One region of the Bacillus cereus group sp. BfR-BA-01430 genome, then DNA from elsewhere that is predicted to be linked to it. Evidence: riboswitches for the same ligand, from Rfam matches in the RefSeq annotation. Region 1 holds a riboswitch; each other region holds the start of a gene.

Region 1 (5,465 bases):
TTTTTGCCAAAAGATAGTTTCACTTTGAAATTTGGAAAAGATATACTTATAACACAATTTTATCATGAATTTTTTGTTCTTTCAAATTGATATACGGAATTTTTAAAATAATATGAAAAAAGGATTTTATACTTTTGTATAGAATGTTTATTATGTTAATCAGAAAATATGCCTTAAAAAAACAAAAAACGAAATTTGAATTTTTAGTTGAATAGAGTGGTAATCGAATGGTTTTGTTCCAGTTTGAGGATTATATTGAAAAACCCCACCTATCTCTATATGAGTTTGAGGCGGGGATTTTTGTTAAGAGGATAAAAACAGCTTTTATATATTTACAGGTTCTTCTACATAGGAAAGGGCGTTTTCAAAATCAGTAATTAAATCGTCTACATTTTCTAATCCAACCGATAAGCGAAGTAAAGAATTAGAAATTCCTCTTTCATTGCGAGCTTCTTGCGATAATGCTGCATGGGACATTTTAGCAGGATACGATAGGATGGATTCAACAGCCCCTAAGCTTACAGCAAATACAGGTAGTTTTATTTTAGATAAAAATTGGCGCAATGCGTCTTCTGATTGTAATGAAAAGGATAAAACAGCTCCGCCAGATTTTGCTTGTGAACGTTGTATTTCATAACCGGAGTGAGATTCTAATCCCGGGTAATAGACATGTTGTATTTTGCTATGATTTTGGAAATAATGGGCGATTTTACTTGCGTTTATTGCTGAATGTTCAAGGCGTACATGCAATGTTTTCAGTCCGCGAAGTACAAGAGAGCTATCTTGAGGACTTAATATAGCCCCAAAAGCGTTTTGTAAAAAGCTAAGTTTTTGGGCGAGATTATGATCTTTTACAACAGCTAATCCAGCTGTTACATCACTATGCCCTGCGATAAATTTTGTTGCACTATGCAATACAACATCAGCTCCAAGATCCAGCGGTTTTTGAAATAGTGGTGTTAAAAATGTATTATCTACGAAAGTAAGTGCCCCAACAGATTTCGCTAACTTACAAACAGCGCGAATATCTGTTACTTTTAATAACGGATTAGATGGCGTTTCAATATAAAAAACTTTTGTATTTGCTTGTATATTTCGCTTTACGTCATCTACATTTGTCATATCGACAAATGTATGGGATATCCCATAACGCGATAGAACTTCTGTTACAATTCGGTAAGTGCCACCATATACATCTTCTGAGATGAGAACATGGTCTCCTTGTGAGAGAAGAAGAAAGGCAGTAGAAATGGCTGCAATGCCAGATGCAAAAGCAAATCCTTTTGTTCCTCCTTCAAGAAGAGCAATTATATCTTCAAGCGCTTCACGTGTAGGATTACCTGAGCGACTATAGTCGTATTTTCCAAAGGAATCTACATCAAACTGATGAAAAGTTGATGTATTGTAAATCGGAACGTTAACAGCACCGGTTTGTGCGTCATGTTTATACTTGTTATGCAGTAACAGTGTGTCTAAAGAGTAACTCATATTTTTACACCTTCTTTTGCATATTGAATTGCTTGCTGTAAGTCCTGAATTAAGTCGTCGCTATGTTCAATGCCAACGGAAAAACGAAGTAGACGATTGCATACACCTCGTGCAATTCGTATATCTGCTGGAATATCAGCATGTGTTTGTGTAGCTGGATATGTCATTAAACTTTCGACGCCACCTAAGCTTTCAGCAAATGTAATAATAGATAAAGATTGTAAGAAGGGATTGATCCATTTCTCATCGCGAAGACGAAAGGAAATCATGCCCCCTCTACCTGGATAAAATACGTCTGTTACACCGTCTTCTTCTTTTAAATAGGTCACAATTTTATTTGCATTTTCTTCATGTTGCTTCATCCGAAGTGCTAAAGTTTTCATTCCTCGTATTAATAACCATGAATCAAAAGGGTTAAGTACAGCGCCAGAAGCGTTATGGTAATGGGCAAGCTCCGCACAAAGTACATTTCCTTTTGCAACAACAAGACCGCTTAATACGTCGTTATGTCCGCCTAAATATTTTGTTGCGCTATGTAGAACGATATCAGCTCCATCAGTTAAAGGTTGCTGTATATACGGTGTATAGAAAGTATTATCTACAATGAGCAGTAAATCATGACGCTTTGCAACAGTTGCAACAGCTTGAATATCAGTTACTTGCATTAAAGGATTGGTAGGTGTTTCGATGAAAATTGCTTTTGTTTTAGAAGTAATTGCGTGTTCAATTTGCTCAATCGATTGTGTATCTACGTATCTACATCGAATATTCCACTTTTTCTCATGTTCCGAAAATAAACGATACGTTCCTCCGTATAAGTCTTCAGATACAATAAGTTCATCATCGGAGCGAAATAGAGAAAGAACAAGCAGAACAGCTGCCATTCCAGAACTACAGGCATAGCCTTGATCGCCTTTTTCTAAATCAGCAATTGCGCGTTCTACAAGACCGCGTGTAGGGTTGCCAGTTCGAGAATAATCAAAGCCAGTTGATTTTCCGATTCCTTCATGGCGATAGGCCGTTGAAAAATAAACGGGGGGATTTACCGTACCTGTACCCGCTTCACTGCGGTTTCCAATTTGAGCTAATGTTGTTTCGATTGTTGACATATCAACATTCCTCCTTTGTGAGATGAAAACTTAAGTCTATGGTAATAGGAAAATAAAAAAAGCCTTCAAAGAAGAAGGCTTTCATTCAAATAGAGTCTTCTTCTTATCTCTCAAATTACTCAATAATTTGCTGGAATTAGCACCTTATTAACAAATTTGTTAATGGTTGCTGAGGTGTCGTAGGGCCAGTCCCTCTACCTCTCTAGATAAGAATACTTTGTATGAAATTTTATTATGTGTTTAACTTTACAACAAAAGGTAAAAGAATTGCAACTTTATTTTGAATATTTTTTAATTTTTTATATTTTTATTGACTTTCCTTTTTTTGCATGCTAATTTTATTAGAAAATCAGCAAATTTTGTTAAAAGGAGAACGGATTTCCTTTTCATAACATAAATAAATAGTAAGGACAAACTCTTATTAAGAGCGGTGGAGGGAAAAGGCCCTGTGAAACCCGGCAACCTTCAAACAATACGTTTGAAACGGTGCTAATACCTGCAAAACAAGTCGTTTTGCGTGATAAGAGGTGGATTGATAAAGTCCCCCTCTTCAAGGTGAAGAGGGGGACTTTTTATATTGATAGAAAAGAGGGAGATAAGTGAAATTACTAGATTTGTTATCAAAAGGGATTGTAATTGGTGATGGAGCAATTGGTACATTACTGCATTCACACGGACTACAAAGTAGTTTTGAAGAGTTAAATATATCAGATCCAGATTTAATTGTATCGATTCATAAACAATACGTAGCTGCTGGAGCTGATGTGATCCAAACAAATACATATGGTGCAAATGAGGCGAAATTGCGTACATATGGCTTAGAAAATCAAGTTGTACAAATTAATAGAGCAGCAGTAAAGCTCGCGAAAGCAGCAGTTAAGGAGCAAAATGCGATTTTAGGAACGATTGGTGGAATGAAACATATTGGTGCCGTTACGACAACGAATATAGAGCGAGAATTTATGCTACTTGAACAGGCTGGAGCGTTAATAGAAGAAGAGGTAGATGGGCTACTGCTTGAAACATTTTATGATGAATTTGAGCTCATACATGCTATCAAAGTCCTAAGGAAACAAACAGATATTCCGATTGTTGCACAATTAGCACTTCATGAGGCTGGTACGACCCAAAATGGAAATGATGTGAATGAGATATTAGCACAACTCATACATGATGGTGCAAATGTGGTCGGCCTAAATTGTCAATTGGGACCGCTTCCTATGACGGAAGCTTTAAGAATGATCTCGATTCCGAAAGACGGTTATTTATCTGCTTATCCAAATGCTGGACTTCCAAATTATATAGAAGGACGCTATATATACGAAGGAAGTCCGGCTTACTTTGAGACGATGACACCAAAGTTTATTGAACAAGGGGTTCGTTTATTAGGAGGTTGTTGTGGTACAACACCGGCACATATTGAAAGAATGAAACGTGCAATTACCAATCAAGTACCTGTTATAGAGAAGATGGTTGTTTTAAGGCCACAAGTCATTCATGTACACTCGGAGCGCTCCCGATCGCATAGTACTCTTGCCGAGAAAGCGAAAAAACAAACGACAGTTGTCGTTGAACTAGATCCACCTAAAACATTGGATACACAGCGTTTTTTTGAAGGAGCGAAAGCATTAAAGCGAGCAGGTGCTGATGCGATTACATTAGCTGATAATTCGTTAGCTTCACCGCGCATTTCAAATATGGCGATGGGAGCGTTATTAACGAAGCACGATATACCAGTACTTACTCATTTAACGTGCCGAGATCACAATGTAATTGGATTACAATCGCATCTACTTGGATTATCAGCGCTAGGAATGGAAGAAGTACTCGCTTTAACAGGTGATCCAGCTCGGGTTGGTGATTTTCCAGGGGCTACTTCTGTATATGATGTATCGTCTATTGAGCTTATTAAGATGATTCAGGAGATGAATGATGGTCGATCCATTTTAGGGAAATCGATTGGTCCGGCAACAAGGTTTTCTGTCGGAGGGGCATTTAATCCACATGTAAGACATTTAAAAGCTGCAGTAAAGCGGATGGAAAGAAAAATTGCAGCGGGTGCTGAATATTTCTTAACGCAGCCCATTTATGATAAGGCGTTGATTTATGAAGTATACGAAGAAACGAAACATTTAGAACAACCTATTTTTATTGGAGTTATGCCTCTAGTAAGCAAACGGAATGCAGATTTTCTTCATTTTGAAGTACCGGGGATTACGCTTCCAGATCACGTGCGAGAAAGAATGGGAGAACATGAAATAGAAGCGGATGCGATTGAAGAAGGGATCGGTATTGCACAGGAGTTAATTGATGAAGCATTGAAATATTTTCATGGCATTTACCTTATTACGCCATTTTTAAAATATGAGATTACAGAACATCTTGTGAAATATGTAAAGGAAAAACAAGAAGCGAGAGAGGAAGTAAGAAATGAGACGGATTGAAGAAAGGTTGCAGCAAGAAATCTTAATATTAGATGGTGCAATGGGAACGATGATTCAACAAGCCGATTTAATAGCTGATGATTTCGGTGGTGAAGAATACGAAGGATGTAATGAATATTTAGTAAAGACAAGACCAGATCTTATTTTGAATATCCATAAGGCCTATATTGATGCCGGTGCGGATATCATTGAGACCAATACATTCGGTGCGACGAATATCGTATTAAGTGATTATAAATTGTCTCATTTAGATGAAGAGTTAAACGAAAGAGCGGCACTTTTAGCAAGGCAAGCTGTGAAAGAAAGTCAAAAAGAAGTATATGTAGCTGGTGCAATGGGACCAACAACGAAGGCGATTAGTGTCACGGGTGGTGTAACTTTTGAAGAGTTAATGGAAGCTTATACAAGGCAAGCAAGAGGATTG
Region 2 (5,465 bases), on a different contig from region 1:
TTTGAAATAATAAAACGTTTTCTATATGATAAAGGTAAAGGTTAGTAAAAAAGTAGGTGAATTTATGACAGTAACATTTTATTCATACCCAAAATGTGGCACATGTCAAAAAGCAAAGAAATGGTTTGAGGCAAACGATGTAGCATATGAGATGATTCATATTGTTGAAAATCCACCGTCACAAGAAGAATTACGCAATTTGCATACGAAAAGTGAATTGCCGTTAAAGAAGTTTTTTAACACAAGCGGTATGCGTTATCGTGAGCTTGGTTTAAAAGATAAGTTAAAAGATGCAAGTGAAGACGAAATGTTTGAACTTTTAGCGTCTGATGGTATGTTAATTAAACGTCCGATTGTAACAGATGGAACAAATGTAACACTTGGCTTTAATGAAGAGCAGTTTGAAAGTATGTGGAAAAAGTACCAATAAGGTATTTTTACATAATTAATACATTCACTGGAGGTACAGTCATGAGCATTCCAAATCATTTACGTTACTCTGAAGAACACGAATGGGTAAAAACTGAAGGTAATCAAGTTGTTATCGGTATTACTCATTTCGCACAAAGTGAGCTAGGCGATATCGTATTCGTTGAACTTCCTGAAGTAGGTGCAACACTTGAAGCTAATGAGCCATTCGGAAGCGTAGAGTCTGTTAAAACAGTTTCTGAATTATACGCACCTGTAAGTGGTAAAGTTGTAGCAGTAAACGAAGAATTAAGCGATCAACCAGAACTTGTTAACGATTCTCCATACGAAGGTGCATGGATGGTGAAAGTTGAACTTTCTGATGTAAGTGAAGTTGAAAAACTATTAACTGCAGAAAAATACGCAGAAATGACAAACCAAGACTAATTTTATTCTAGATAAAAGAGGCAGCCTATGTGCTGTCTTTTTTAATTTGTATAGCACATTGTCATCAAAGGAATGAGGAACCATATTTACCTCACATTCTGAACGAGCCGCTTTTGCTTTTCGTATTGTCCAGCTCCAGCGGCAAGAACAGTCGGTTGTTTCACTCCTTCCTGCGAGGCAAAAATACGCCTCTACGTCAGAAGCTCCATCCCCCTCACATTCTGAGCGAGCCGCTTGCGCTTTTCTTTGTAAAAATAAACAGGAAACAAGATGGAAATATCGAATATACTATATACTAAAGTAAGGTTGTTTTATAGTATATGGTGATCGGGTGATGACACATGGTTTATGTAGAAAAGGTCATTATTGTAGAAGGGAAATCAGATAGAAGAAAGATTGAATCTATTATTCGAGAGCCGGTGGAAATTGTTTGTACAAATGGTACAATTGGTTTGTCGAAAATGGATGAGCTCATTGATCAGTTTTTTGATAAAGAAGTATATGTGCTAGTGGATGCTGATGATGCAGGAGAAAAGCTTCGCAAGCAATTTCGTAAGGAATTTCCGCAAGCTGAACATATTTATATTGATCGTTCATATCGTGAAGTAGCAACTGCACCGTCTTCACATTTAGCAAATGTATTATGGGGAGCTGACATTGACGTTTATACAGAATATTTACGGTAAGGAATGATGATAGAAGTGATTGACTGGACAGGTGCTGAAGCCGCAAATCTAATAGTGAATCAAGAAAAAACAGTGTTATATGTATATACTCCAATGTGTGGTACATGCCAATTGGCGAAAAAAATGTTAACTGTTGTAGAAGCAGCGATTGTTGACTTAGAAGTTGGCATGTTAGATTTAAATTATGCTCCGCATTTAGCACGTGAATATGAGATAGAAAGTGTTCCTTGTTTACTCATATTTGAAAATGGAACTTTGAAGAAGAAAATATATGCATTTCATTCAGTTGAATATTTATATAAGGAACTACAGTAGGCGGCAAAAAATTTGCCGCCTCGACACATTTCTTGGGAAATATGTTGAAATGGCAGAGGCAATACAGTATTTGTCGAGCGAAAGTAAGAGGATTGATGTTTAGGGAATGGAAAGGTATTAGTAGAAAGTGATATGAAGGATGTGATGAGAATGAATGTATATTCAATGCTTCAATCATTTGTAACACATGCTAATAAACAATATCATTTAGAACCTCTTCTGCGTCAAGAAGGAAAAGTCATTAGTATTCATTTTGGAGATGAGTGCCATTCCCTCCAAATTTCAAGGGATTATATACAGCTTTTAAAAGGAGATAGAGGAACCGAACAAATCCATTGCTTTAAAGAAGAAGATTTACAACAATTAGTTACGGGGAATGTTCGTTTGCAAAAGCTGATTCATGAAGGCCGTGTACACTATGCTGGGACATATCGCACGATGCTATTATTGGAGTCTATGTTTCATATTTGTAAACCAATGCCAATGGGCGCTTAATATTCTGAAATTTTTCTTTTTAAGAAATTTTCTATTGACAGAGTGAATGTATGTTGATAAAATTCAAGTCATAAAATATAGACAATTTCATAAATTTCAAATCAGAAGAAAATTGAATCTGATTTCTCTTATCAAGAGAGGTGGAGGGACTGTGCCCTATGAAGCCCGGCAACCGTCAACGATTTTGTTGAAATGGTGCCAATTCCTGCAAAGCAAATGCTTTGAGAGATGAGAGAAAGGATTATGTTGATATACGCATAAAAACCTTTCTGCTCATTGTAAAGCAGAAAGGTTTTTTGTTGTTTGAATGAGGAGGACATTCAAACAACAGGAAAAATCGATAAAAAGTTGAGCGGATAGCGATAGTTCAATATTCTCACACCAAAAATAAAAAAATATGAGAGTCATTTTGAACGAGCTGCTTACGCTTTTTATGAAATCCAGCTTCAGCGGCTAGCTCTTCGCGTCTAAGAACCTCCCGCACGAAAAGGTAAAAAGCACCTTTTGTGCGAGAGAACCTTAGCCCATCAGAGCTGAACGAGCCGCTTATGCTTTTTACGAAATCTAGCTTCAGCAGCTAGAATGTTCGGTGGCTTCGCTTCTTTCTCCGAGGCAAAAAGCGCCTCTACGTCAGAAGCTACATCCATCTTACATTCTGAACGAGCTGCTTACGCTTTTTAATTAAAGGGGTGAACATCATGATTCTATTAGAAAATGTGAAAAAGATATATCAGTCAAAAAACGGTGATGTGATTGCTGTAGATCATGCCAATTTAAAAATAGAGGAAGGCGAAATCTTTGGGATTATCGGATATAGCGGTGCAGGTAAGAGTTCGTTAATTCGCTTGTTTAATCAGTTGGAGAAACCAACTTCTGGTCAAATTACAGTTGCCAATCGTTTGATTTCAGCAATTACCGGTAATGAGCTTCGAAAGGCAAGACAAGAAATTGGGATGATCTTTCAACATTTCAATTTACTTTGGTCAAGAACTGTTCGTGAGAATATTGCTTTTCCTCTTGAGATTGCCGGTGTGGATAAAGAGGAGCGAAAGAAACGTGTAGATGAGCTTATTCGTCTTGTCGGATTAGACGGAAGAGGCGATGCCTATCCATCTCAACTGAGCGGTGGCCAAAAGCAACGCGTTGGGATTGCAAGAGCGTTGGCTAACAATCCGAAAGTACTTTTATGTGATGAAGCAACATCAGCGCTTGATCCGGAAACAACAGATCAAATTTTAGACTTACTACTAGATATTAATAAGCGCCTTAACTTAACCATTGTGCTTATTACTCATGAAATGCATGTGATCCAAAAGATTTGTAATCGTGTCGCAGTGATGGAAAAAGGGAAAATTGTGGAGACAGGTCCTGTACTGGAGGTATTTCGTAATCCACAGCAAGAGATTACAAAGCGATTTGTTCAGCAATTAACAGATTCTGAAGATACGAATGAAACAATTGAAAACTTATTAGAGAAATACCCAGATGGTAAAGTCATTCGTTTGCAATTTATTGGAGATTCTGTAGAGCGTCCAGTGTTACAAGGGTTAATGAGGCGAGATGATGTAGAAGTGAGCGTGCTTCAAGGGAATATCGCGCAGACAAATAATGGAGCGTACGGAAGTTTAATTGTCCATTTAAATGGTGAAGAAGCAGCCATTCAGCAGGCAATAGCAGGAATTCATCAAGAGAAAGTGGAGCTGGAGGTGATTGCACATGGATAAATTGCTCACAAATGTCGATTGGAATCAAATGCTAGAAGCAACAGGAGAAACATTATACATGACGGCAATCGCAGCAATTGCCACATTTATTTTAGGACTTATATTAGGATTATTGCTCTTTATGACAGCGAAGGATAACTTGTGGGAAAACAAAGTGATTCATACAGTAATCGGGGCATTCGTAAATATTTTTAGATCGATCCCGTTCATCATTTTAATTATTCTACTTATTCCGTTTACAAAGATTCTGCTTGGAACCATTCTTGGGGCAAGTGCAGCATTGCCTGCTTTAATCATTGGCGCAGCACCATTCTATGCGAGAATGGTTGAAATCGCGCTTCGTGAAATTGATAAAGGTGTGATTGAAGCTTCAAAGGCAATGGGAGCGAAAACAAGCACAATTATTTGGAAAGTATTAATTCCAGAATCTTTGCCAGCCCTTGTATCTGGTATTACCGTAACGACAATTGCACTTGTTGGTTATACAGCAATGGCAGGTGTTGTTGGCGCTGGCGGACTTGGTACACTAGCATATTTAGAAGGATTTCAGCGGGGAAACAATGATGTGACAATTGTTGCGACAATTTGTGTATTGCTTGTTGTGTTCTTCATTCAATTTATTGGAGATTTTGCGACAACTCGAATTGATAAACGATAAATCAATTAAAAAATGGGAAGGATGTTAACAGCATGAAAAAATTATTACTTTCAGCACTTATTACGACATCAATTTTTGGATTAACAGCTTGCGGCGGGAAAAGTGAAGATAAGCTTGTGATCGGTGCTTCTAATGTACCGCATGCTGAGATTTTAGAGAAGGCAAAACCATTGCTTGAGAAAAAAGGCATTGAGCTCAAAATTGAAAAATTTCAAGATTATGTATTACCGAATAAATCATTAGCAGATAAAGAATTGGATGCAAACTACTTCCAGCATATTCCTTATTTGGAGAAAGAAATAAAGGATAAAGGGTATAAGTTTGAAATCGCGGGTAAAATTCATTTAGAACCGATTGGAGTATATTCTCAAAAATATAAAAGTTTAAAAGAACTTCCAGATGGAGCAACAGTTATTATGAGTAACTCTGTTGCTGACCATGGACGCGGTTTAGCAATCTTACAAAAAGAGGGCGTTTTAAAAATTAAAGATGGCGTAGATCCTGTGAAAGCAACAACAAAAGATATTGCAGAGAATCCGAAGAGCTTGAAGTTTAAAACAGATATCGAACCAGGTCTATTGTCACAAGTGTATAACAATAAGGAAGGCGATGCGATTTTAATTAACTCAAACTATGCAATTGATGCAAAATTAGACCCAGGAAAAGATGCGATTGCGCTTGAAGGCAACGATTCTCCATATACAAACGTAGTGGTAGTTCGTAAAGGGGATA
Region 3 (5,465 bases), on a different contig from region 1:
ATTGGGTATGAAATGGCTGCTGCCTTTGCAAAAGAAGGAGCAAAAGTTGTCGTGAGCGATCGCCTTGAAGAGCGCGCTAAAAGTGCGGCTGAACAGTTACAAAAGATGGGCCATACAGCAATTGGATTAAAATGTGACGTGACATCTGAGCAAGAAATCGAGGAAGCCATTGCTAAAACAGTAGCAGAATTTGGTTCGTTACATGTCCTAATCAATAACGCTGGTATGCAACATGTTTCCCCCATTGATGAATTTCCAACTGATACGTTCGAGCTTCTTATTAAAATTATGCAGATTGCACCGTTTATCGCAATAAAACATACCTTTCCTATTATGAAAAAACAACAATATGGACGCATTATTAATATTGCCTCGGTTAATGGACTCGTTGGATTTGCTGGAAAAGCTGCTTATAATAGTGCCAAACACGGTGTAATTGGATTAACAAAAGTAGCTGCGTTAGAAGGGGCAACGCATGGAATTACAGCAAATGCTCTTTGTCCAGGATACGTTGATACTCCTCTTGTTCGCAATCAACTCCAAGACTTAGCTCATACGAGAAATGTACCACTTGAACGCGTATTAGAAGATGTTATTTATCCTCTTGTGCCGCAAAAACGATTACTGGAAGTACAAGAGATTGCTAACTATGCTTTATTTTTAGCCAGTGAACAAGCAAAAGGAATAACTGGACAAGCCGTTGTGATTGATGGAGGCTATACAGCCCAATAATTTTTCTGAAAAGAGCCCGCCCTAAAAGATTTTTTTTAGGCGGGCTCTTTCTTATTTCGGTTCGTAAGGTGCTTCATATCCTTTCATTTGCTGCGGGAGTTTCTCGATTGCGACAATGACACCATCCAACTTATTTTCAATGCGGTGTAGTAAATATAATGTCACAACAATCGGAAACCCTACGTTGCCAATCATCGATATCCATTCTTCCACCTTTTTTCCCCCTTTCTCTTATATACATAAGTATGTACAAGAAATAGGGGCATAGAAATAACAAACTCCCTTGCACAAGGTTACTTTTCAAATAAAGAAGCAATTTCTTTTGTATAATCTCCCTGTAAAATCCCTTTCTCGGTAATGATTCCTGAAATGAATTCATGAGGTGTTATATCAAATGCTGGATTATATATATGAATTCCAGCCGGGGCAATTTGTTGTCCGTTTATCTTTGTTACTTCTGTCTCATCCCGCTCTTCGATTATGATTTCATTCCCTGTTTTCTTTTTCATATCAAATGTAGACAAAGGAGCAGCAACATAAAAAGGAACTTGATAATGTTTTGCTAATATAGCTAAATTTAAAGTCCCTACTTTATTTGCAGTATCTCCATTTGCCACAATTCGATCCGCTCCTACAATAATAGCAGAGATGTTCTTTGTTTGAATTGTATGGGCAGCCATATTATCTGTAATAAGCGTTACATCAATACCAGCTTCTTTCAACTCCCATGCGGTCAAGCGTGCCCCTTGTAAAACAGGTCTTGTTTCACAAGCATAAGCATGTAAATGAATTCCTTTTTCTTTTCCGATATAAAATGGTGCTAATGCCGTGCCATAACGAGCAGTCGCAATACTACCTGCATTACAAATTGTTAAAATACGGTCGCCGTCTCGGAAACATGTTAACGCATGTTCTCCAATACTCCGGCACACTTGTTCATCTTCTTGTTGAATTTGTAGCGCTTCCTCTTCTAATATTTTTCGTGCTGTCTTTATCGTGGATACTTCTTCAATCGCAGCTCTCATACGGTCGATAGCCCAAAATAAATTAACCGCTGTCGGGCGCGAAGTCCCTAAATAATTACAGTCTCGATTGAAATTTGCTTTGAATTCCACTATATTTATAGCTTCATATTTTTGAGCAGCTAAAGCTAATCCAAAAGCAGCTATAATACCAAGCGCTGGCGCACCTCTCACCTCTAGCATAACAATACTTTTCCAAACATCTTCAATACTTGTTAATGTTTTATATTCCGTAACATGCGGTAACTTCGTTTGATTCAAAATAGCAATAGAATCACCTTTCCAACTTATCGCTCTTGGAACTGCAACGGTTGTATTCACACTCTTATTCCTCCTTCAGAAACAATATGTTGAAATAACGTTTTGAATACTTGAATATCTGCACCCTTTGGTTGATGTAATAATAGACTTCTACCCAAATATAGAGCTTGTTTTTTTACTTGTATTCTTCTATCCTTGTCAACAATTCCATCTAAATCTACTACATGTGCCAAGCCTACCGTTCTACGTATAACTTCACAACCAGCAAATCCAACCGCATCACGAAAAATATGTTGCAGAACAATCGGAAGCCATTGCTTTTCCTTCGTATACGTTTCAACGCCTTCCAATATCCAAAGTTTTGTAAATGTATCTACGAAATAGCCCCATGTTTTTTTAATATGAAAAAATATAATTTCTCGTTTCTCTTCTCTTGATAAGGCATTTAATAATAAATTTGCTATAAACTGTCCTAAATCGAATCCAAGCGGGCCGAAAGTTGCAAACTCAGGATCAATGATTTTCGTTTCTTGTGAAGAAGCAAAAATGCTTCCTGTATGTAAATCCCCGTGAATTAAAGCTTCCTTTCTCGTTAAAAATTTATATTTATATTGCGCAACTTGCAGTTTTAAATTTTTATCACACCAAAGCTCTTCTATAACAGACCGAAGTTCCGTCTCATAGTCGTTTGTCTCGTAATTTCCAAACGGATCTGTAAAAACGAGATCTTCTGTAATTTTACAAAGATCAGGGTTTATAAATTTTCCATCTAACACTCTTTTTTCTTCGGCATTCAGTCCAAAATCCGAAGTATAAAATAGCACTTTCCCTAAAAAACGACCTACATGCTCAGACAATAATGGATACTCTTCTCCTTCGATGAACCCTTTACGTGCAATTGTCAAAGATGATAAATCTTCCATCACTATTACAGCCAATTCTTTGTCATGTCCGTATACTTTTGGAACAAATTCTGGCACATACTTAGCAAAAATTTGTAATGCCGAACTTTCAATGGTTGCCCTATTAAGCGAAAGCGGCCAACTTTCACCAACTACTTTTGCATATGGAAGTGCTTGCTTTACAATGATTCCTTGCTCCCCATCATGAAGATGGAATACATAATTTAAGTTCCCATCCCCTATTTCTCGGCAAACGATTGTTGCTTCTTTTTCAAAATATCCCTGCTCTTTGACATATTGTACTGCTGTTTCTTCCGTTAATGTATAATATCCCACTGTCTCATCCTCCTTTTTAATTCAGAGGTTTCCTCAACATAAGAAAAACCTCTTTCCATGAAGAAAGAGGTTTGAAGTGTATCTTCTCCCCTCTTATCTGCCAGAAAATTCATTTTCTGCTGGAATTAGCACCGTGCCTTTTTGGCGCATAAGCGCCCCATTTCACAATGGTATTACGGTCGGTTGCTGGGTTTCATAGGGCCAAATCCCTCCACCTGCTCTTGATAAGAGTTGTACGACTTATTCGAATTTTTAACTTTCTGATGAAGACTATAACAAGAATAAAAATCATTTGTCAATCTTTTTATTTATACAATTCCAAACGGCGATCCATAAAGACGGGAATTCCTTTTCGGACCTCTTCTATCTTTTCTAGCTCTATATGTCCATAAAGAATGATTTCTCCTTCTTGTGCCTCCGCGACAATTTTCCCCCATGGGTCAATAATAAGCGAGTGACCGCCAAACACGTTATTTGAATCTTTTCCTACTCGATTACACGCTACGACATAACATTGATTTTCAATTGCTCTCGCTTGCAGTAATAAACGCCAATGCTCAATGCGAACAAGCGGCCATTCTGCTACTACAAATACGATTTTTGCTCCTTTAGCAGTATGTACGCGTATCCATTCTGGAAAACGAATATCATAGCAAATAACCCCTCCGCACTGAACTTCATCTAAAGTAAATTCTCCTGTTTCATGTCCTGCTATTAAATACTTATGTTCGTTCATTAATTGAAACAAGTGCACTTTGCTATATTCATGTTGTACGTTTCCTTGGCGATTTATAATATACATCGTATTTGTAACACCTTTCTCTGTCTGCTTTGCAACAGAACCGCCGACAATGTTCACGCTAAATTCTTTTGCCCATTTTGAAAGCACTTCTTTTGTTTGTTTTCCGTCCTTATCCGAAATTTCAGGAAGTCGCTTCAAATCATATCCTGTTGTCCAAAGTTCAGGCAATACAATTACATCTGGTTTCTCTTTCATTGCCTCTTCTATTTTTTTCTCTGCGTGCTCTACATTTAAAGTTACATCACCAAAAACAATATCCATTTGAATACATGCGACTTTCATTTTTTCAGCCCCATTCTTTATTTTTCTCTTTACAAAATCTTGGAAAGATTATATCATTTGTCACTAGAATTGTAACAACTTTCAAAAGAGGTGGAAAGTATGAAAGATTTTCAACCTTCCAAGCTTATGACATCACTTCCAACACAATTTTTCGCTTCACTTGTCGCAAAAGTCAATAAAGTAATAGAAGCTGGACATGATGTCATCAACTTAGGGCAAGGGAATCCCGATCAACCAACACCGCCGCATATCGTAAAATCTTTACAACATGCAGCAGAAAAGGGGCTTCATCATAAATATCCACCATTTCGTGGACATAACAGCTTAAAAGAGGCTATTGCAATATTTTATGAACGTGAATACGGGGTAAAAATAAATCCAAAAACAGAAGTTGCGATTTTATTTGGTGGAAAAGCGGGATTAGTAGAATTGCCACTTTGTTTTACAAATCCTGGTGAAACAATTCTTGTTCCTGATCCTGGATATCCTGACTATTTATCTGGTATTGCTTTAGCGAAGGCAAAGCTTGAAACAATGCCACTATTAGCAGAGAATCATTTTTTACCGGATTACATGAAAATAAGCGAAGATACTGTCAAGCAGGCAAAATTAATGTTTTTAAATTATCCAAACAATCCAACTGGTGCGATCGCTTCAAAAGAATTTTTTGAAGAAACAGTCCGTTTTGCAAATGAACATAACATTTTAGTTGTGCATGATTTTGCTTATGGCGCTATCGGTTTTGATGCAAAAAAACCGATCAGTTTTCTACAGGCTAACGGTGCTAAAAATACAGGCATTGAAATTTATACATTATCAAAAACATTTAATATGGCTGGTTGGCGCATCGCGTTTGCAGTTGGGAATGAAAGTGTCATCGAAACGATTAATCTACTGCAAGATCATATGTATGTTAGTCTTTTCGGCGCTATTCAGGAAGCTGCTTGCGAAGCATTATTAAGTTCGCAAACTTGTGTAACCGAATTAGTGAACCGCTATGAATCTAGGAGGAATGCTCTTATTTCGGCATGTCATTCCATCGGCTGGAATGTTAAGGCTCCAAAAGGGTCCTTCTTTGCTTGGTTACCAGTTCCAAATGGTTATCATTCTGAACAATTTGCCGATCTA
Region 4 (5,465 bases), on a different contig from region 1:
TGAAAGAACTCGTATATGTCTTTTACAATTGGCGCCGTATCAAAGAGCTCATCACGATCAATACCAGCAAGCGGATTTCCGATAATATTTCTTGTAATATCTCCGCACGCTCCTGCTGTTGATAATCCTACGCTTTCTAAACGCTTGAAAATATCCGGTATTTGTTCAATTTGTAGCCAATGAAATTGAATTGCCTGTCTTGTCGTAATATCAAGAACATCGCGGCCATAGTCTTCTGCAATAGAAGCCAATACTTCCACCTGTTCATTCGTTAAAATACCAGAGGGGATATTAACACGCATCATAAAGTACCCTGCCTCTTTTGGACGTTGCAAGTATAACCCCGCCCATTTAAAGGAATCCCATTCTTCTTTCGGAATGGATGCAAAGCCGTTTTCAGCATAATATGAAATGTCTTTAAAAATCTCCAAACCATCTTTCTTTAATTTCTTTTTCTCTGCCCTATTTAATTTCTCATTGCTTGCCCATACTTTTTCATAACTCATAATCTATCCCCCTATATGAAACTACGTTCTTGTAAATAACGAATGATTTGTTCCGCACACTCTTCAATGGAATAACGGTTTGTTTCCACAGTTAATTCCACTTTTTCCGGTTCTTCGTATGGAGAATCAATACCTGTAAACTGCTTAATCTCCCCTTGTCTCGCTTTCTCATATAACCCTTTCGGATCTCGTTTCTCACACTCTTCGATTGGACACTTTACAAACACTTCGATAAATTCATCTTTCTCAAAAATATCTCGCACTTGCTGGCGATCTTCTCGAAAAGGTGAAATAAAAGCTGTAAGTACAATCGTTCCTTGATCAACAAATAATTTTGAAACCTCACCAATGCGACGAATATTTTCTGCACGATCCCTTTCGGAAAAACTTAAATCCTTATTCAAACCGTGCCGAATATTATCCCCATCCAATACATAATTCCCTATGTTTCTATCAAATAATTTTCTAGCAACTGCATTTGCTACTGTTGACTTTCCTGAAGCTGATAACCCCGTAAACCAAATGACAAAACTATGGTGCTCATTCTTCTTTCTTCTCTCCTCTTTCGAAACAGAAGCTGTATGCCACGTAATATTTATGTCCATGCTATTCTCTGCTACTGAAAATGTATACAAATGTACACATCCAGAGTGTTCCTGCTTCTTTGAACCCCATTTTGCCACTTTCTCGCTACTTTGGTTTGTGCAAGCTCTCCACAGGCGTAAATTCCGATGTAGCCCACCGTACATATATACAATCTATTTCAGTTCGTATTGTATATTTCTCTGCTCAGTAGACTCTCCTTTCTTTCGTTTTTTAGCTTTTGCTTGGTTATCGCATTTCAGACAGTGTAGACGACCCGCAAGGTTCTATCCTATGATGTGTCACTTTCGCAAGCACTGGGAACATTCACGCCCTACACCTTCCATACATTTGACTATTTTTTTCTATGGTAGTCTACATTCCTCCTTATTTTGTTACCGCGCTTTTTGTAAACCGTGAATTAATACTTCAATGACTTCCTTCCGGCTAAATGTACTCGGCGGAACGTCACCATCCCTTAGCATTTCTCTGACTTTCGTCCCTGATAAAATGACATGATCTTCTTTTCCATGCGGACATGTTTTTGTTGAAGCCATCGCCTCGCATTTCTTGCAGTAAAAGCTATGTTCAAAAAAGAGTGGTGTAATTCCTAGCTCTTCTACTGTGAAAAGTTTAAAAATCTCCTGCGCTTCGTACGTACCATAATAGTTCCCTACTCCAGCATGATCGCGTCCTACAATGAAATGCGTACAACCAAAATTTCTCCTAACTAATGCATGAAATATTGCCTCTCGCGGCCCTGCGTAACGCATTGCAGCAGGAAACACTCCTAAGAAAACACGATTGTTTGGGTAATAATGTTTCAAAAGTACTTCATAACTTTCCATTCTTACATCTGCTGGAATATCATCTGATTTTGTTTCTCCAACAAGCGGATTCAAAAACAAACCATCTACAATTTCAAGTGCTGATTTTTGAATATATTCATGCGCTCGGTGAACTGGATTTCTTGTTTGAAAACCGACGATTGTTTTCCAACCTCGCTTTTCAAAGATTTCACGCGTTTCACTTGGACCTAGATAATAAGAAGCAAACTTCTTATGCTCAATCCGCTTCACAAGTGTGATTGCGCCGCCTACATACACATTTGCACGTTCATATAATTTTTTCACCCCTGGATGAGCATCCTCAGTCGTTTTATACACAAATAATGCCTCTTTTTCCTTATTTGGTGTAAAAATATCTTCTACTTGAATGACCCCATATGTGACGCCATCTTTTACGAGCAAAGCTTCTTCTCCTACCTGTAATTGTTTTGCTTCTTCTTCTGTTACTGGAAGTGTAATCGGAATACTCCATATACTTCCATCTGTTAATCGCATTATTTCCACAACAGATTGATATTCTTCTTCTCCTAGAAAACCGATAAGCGGACTATACCCTCCTGTTGCAAGTAGTTCCAAGTCACTTAAAGCGATGCTATCTAGCTCAATTTCTTGTACAATATTTGCTGTATCATATGTTTCATCAATACGATTTACTAAAAAATTTGTTGCAATCATTTTTCTATACTCCTTCTTTTCTCTATTTCAGATCACTAAAAACTTCATTGGTCATGAAGTCCACATTCCGTTTTCACGGATCCAGCCCACCGGCCATCCCTTGAATCGCCATATTTCCCTACAGGTAATGTACATTTCTCACAACCTATACTTGGATAACCAACGTCATGTAATGGATTGTATGGCAAATTATGTTTATATACATAGCGCCATACTTCTTTCCATGTCCAATGAATAAGCGGACAAATTTTAATCGATTGAAAGCGATGATCTTGATTGATAAACTTTGTATGCTTCCTCGTTTCAGATTGTTCCCTTCTTAATCCTGAGATCCACGCTTTTTTATTTGTTAAAGATTCTTCAAGAGGTAAAATTTTTCGAAGCTTACAACAAAGATTAGGATTATGTTTCCATAAATCTTTCCCATATTTCTCCGCTTGTTCTTCGAGCGTCAGTCTAGATTGTTTCTCAATCATATTTAACTTTGGAAATCGTTGACGCACTCGCTCAATTAACGCATACGTTTCGTGAAAATGAACATTGGTATCTAAAAAGACAACTTGAGCAAATGGATTTACTTCATTAATAAGATGTAAAAGAACCATCCCTTCTACCCCAAAACTGCACGCATATATAATTTCATCTTTATATTGTTTATACGCCCACTCTAATACAGCTAACGCCCCTTTCGTTTCATCTCTCTCAGAAAAAGACATACTGTCTTCTTCCCACGTTTCATATGTCAACATGTTTTTCCCCCTATAAAAAGCAAAAAGACGGTTTTAATCCAATAAAATAGATTAAAACCGCCTCTAGTTTTTCTAGTCAGCGCTTTTATTTCAAGCGTACCTTTTCACTTTTTTCTAATTGAATAACTTTCCCATCTTGCACAACAATTGTAATAGAACCATATTTCATATCAGCAAGCATCGTTTGAATCTTTTCAGCTACTTCATCAAAATGTCCACGCACTCCCACGAACAGCCCCCCTTTTTATTCATAAAAAAAATCTTTTCCATTTCGAAAAGACTGTTCGGTAATATATGTTACCTTATCTTTCAAAATGGATGCCATTTTGCTGGACTTAGCACCTTGCTACTGCTATGAGCAGGTTGCTGAGCTTCATAGGGCCAGTTCCCTCCGCTTCTCTTGATAAGCTTTGTAATTCGTATTGTATCATAATTCTGATTTTTTTCAATCCTAGTTTTCCGATATATTTTATATTTTTTGTTCGAAAAAGGAATTGTTCACTTTTGAACAACTCCTTTTTTTATTTTAAATAAGCTCTTTTATACGTATGCGATCGTTCCCAATTATATTTTCATACGATTCGCGTTCCACTACCACTTGAGATGTTCCATCTTTTGTAAATACAACGGCTGGTCTACGAATCCGATTATAATTATTTGCCATAGAATACCCGTATGCACCTGTACAAGATACCGCTAATAGATCTGAAGATACTACTTGAGGAAGGTACACATCCCATATTAACATATCTCCGCTCTCACAACATTTCCCTGCAATTGAGACAACTTCTTCGTTTGCTGCGTTTGCACGGTTTGCAAGCATCGCTTCATAGCGTGCACCATATAATGCAGGCCTTAAATTATCTGTCATTCCCCCATCGACTGAAACATATTTACGAATACCAGGAATATTTTTTATTGCCCCCACTGTATAAAGTGTTGTTCCTGCATCACCAACAATACTGCGACCAGGTTCAATCCATATTTCAGGAAGTGGATACTCACACGCTGTAAATCGCTCTCTTACCGCATCTGTTACAGCTTGCACATACGCAGCATGAGTAAGTGGTGTATCCGATTCCGTATAACGAATACCAAATCCGCCCCCTACATTCAGCACCGAAATTGTATAGCTCGTTTTTGTTTTTACTTCTTCTAAAAAATGATGTAATACTTCAATCGCACGAATAAAACCTGCTGTTTCAAAAATTTGCGAACCAATATGTGAATGTATACCTAACACATTATAATTTGATTTTTCTAATGTACGTTCAATCGCTTGCATTGCTTGCCCATTTGAAACGCCAAAACCAAATTTCGAATCATCTTGACCTGTTGTGATATATTCATGTGTATGCGCCTCTACACCAGGTGTGACACGAATCAATATATTCACAATTTTTTTATACTGCTCTGCTAAATCATGTAATACTTCTAATTCAAAAAAGTTATCTACTACAAAACATCCAATATTTGCTTCTAGCGCCATTCTCATTTCTTCTTCTGTTTTATTATTCCCATGAAAATGAATGCGTGATGCTGGAAACCCTGCTTGTAAAGCGGTATATAACTCTCCGCCCGAAACAACATCTAAAGACATATTTTCCTCTAATGCTACTCGGCACATCTCCATGCACAAGAACGCCTTACTTGCATATGCTACTTGATAAGAGAACCCACTTTTTTGAAAAGCATAGTGAAACGCACGACAATTTTCCCTAATTGCAGTTTCATCATATACATAAAGCGGTGTCCCATATCGTTTCGCCAACTGCGTTGTATCGCATCCTCCAATTTCTAAGTGTCCTTGTTCATTAATCCGGCTCGTGCCGTGTAAATACATGTAAATTCCTCCCTTATTTTCTCTAAAACTCATAACCCCAATCCTCTATTCATTGCAGCACGCTTTTAGATAAAGTGAACCTTTCATCAATGGGGAGCTTCATTCCCTACTGATTATGAGCTCTCACCAATCAGGCTGTTACAGGCAGTTCATCTCCCACCTATCTTCCTTGTTCTTTCTTGAATCTTCAGGCAGGAGATTTACTACTTGTTAATACGGGATAAATAAAAAACGCGCGGAACAATGTTCACACGCGTTTCTT

The links. A riboswitch is a leader RNA that binds a small molecule or an ion and turns the genes downstream of it on or off. The one in region 1 is predicted to bind S-adenosylmethionine.
Region 2: linked by a shared signal. The riboswitch ahead of MR058_RS10715 (methionine ABC transporter ATP-binding protein) and the one ahead of MR058_RS18170 (methionine biosynthesis PLP-dependent protein) in region 1 are both predicted to bind S-adenosylmethionine.
Region 3: linked by a shared signal. The riboswitch ahead of mtnK (S-methyl-5-thioribose kinase) and the one ahead of MR058_RS18170 (methionine biosynthesis PLP-dependent protein) in region 1 are both predicted to bind S-adenosylmethionine.
Region 4: linked by a shared signal. The riboswitch ahead of MR058_RS03030 (YezD family protein) and the one ahead of MR058_RS18170 (methionine biosynthesis PLP-dependent protein) in region 1 are both predicted to bind S-adenosylmethionine.

The regions. Positions count from the first base shown of each region.
Region 1 covers NZ_JAKUEW010000013.1:16,431-21,895, reverse strand. Annotated here, with positions in the region: gene metC (cystathionine beta-lyase) at 325-1,488, opposite strand; gene MR058_RS18170 (methionine biosynthesis PLP-dependent protein) at 1,485-2,597, opposite strand; SAM riboswitch class I at 2,698-2,810, opposite strand; SAM riboswitch class I at 3,013-3,124, shown strand; gene MR058_RS18165 (bifunctional homocysteine S-methyltransferase/methylenetetrahydrofolate reductase) at 3,197-5,041, shown strand; gene metH (methionine synthase) at 5,028-5,465, shown strand, end outside.
Region 2 covers NZ_JAKUEW010000004.1:163,766-169,230, forward strand. Annotated here, with positions in the region: gene MR058_RS10690 (arsenate reductase family protein) at 65-430, shown strand; gene gcvH (glycine cleavage system protein GcvH) at 472-855, shown strand; gene MR058_RS10700 (toprim domain-containing protein) at 1,197-1,541, shown strand; gene MR058_RS10705 (thioredoxin family protein) at 1,548-1,856, shown strand; gene MR058_RS10710 (hypothetical protein) at 2,007-2,351, shown strand; SAM riboswitch class I at 2,477-2,586, shown strand; gene MR058_RS10715 (methionine ABC transporter ATP-binding protein) at 3,050-4,075, shown strand; gene MR058_RS10720 (methionine ABC transporter permease) at 4,068-4,733, shown strand; gene metQ (methionine ABC transporter substrate-binding lipoprotein MetQ) at 4,766-5,465, shown strand, end outside.
Region 3 covers NZ_JAKUEW010000003.1:103,864-109,328, forward strand. Annotated here, with positions in the region: gene MR058_RS08765 (3-hydroxybutyrate dehydrogenase) at 1-732, shown strand, start outside; gene MR058_RS08770 (YvrJ family protein) at 784-945, opposite strand; gene mtnA (S-methyl-5-thioribose-1-phosphate isomerase) at 1,026-2,075, opposite strand; gene mtnK (S-methyl-5-thioribose kinase) at 2,072-3,253, opposite strand; SAM riboswitch class I at 3,344-3,484, opposite strand; partial or broken gene MR058_RS08785 (carbon-nitrogen family hydrolase) at 3,558-4,422, opposite strand; gene MR058_RS08790 (pyridoxal phosphate-dependent aminotransferase) at 4,437-5,465, shown strand, end outside.
Region 4 covers NZ_JAKUEW010000001.1:581,886-587,350, reverse strand. Annotated here, with positions in the region: gene MR058_RS03050 (nitrite/sulfite reductase) at 1-506, opposite strand, end outside; gene cysC (adenylyl-sulfate kinase) at 518-1,111, opposite strand; gene sat (sulfate adenylyltransferase) at 1,484-2,611, opposite strand; gene MR058_RS03035 (phosphoadenylyl-sulfate reductase) at 2,656-3,360, opposite strand; gene MR058_RS03030 (YezD family protein) at 3,446-3,589, opposite strand; SAM riboswitch class I at 3,660-3,770, opposite strand; gene lysA (diaminopimelate decarboxylase) at 3,887-5,203, opposite strand.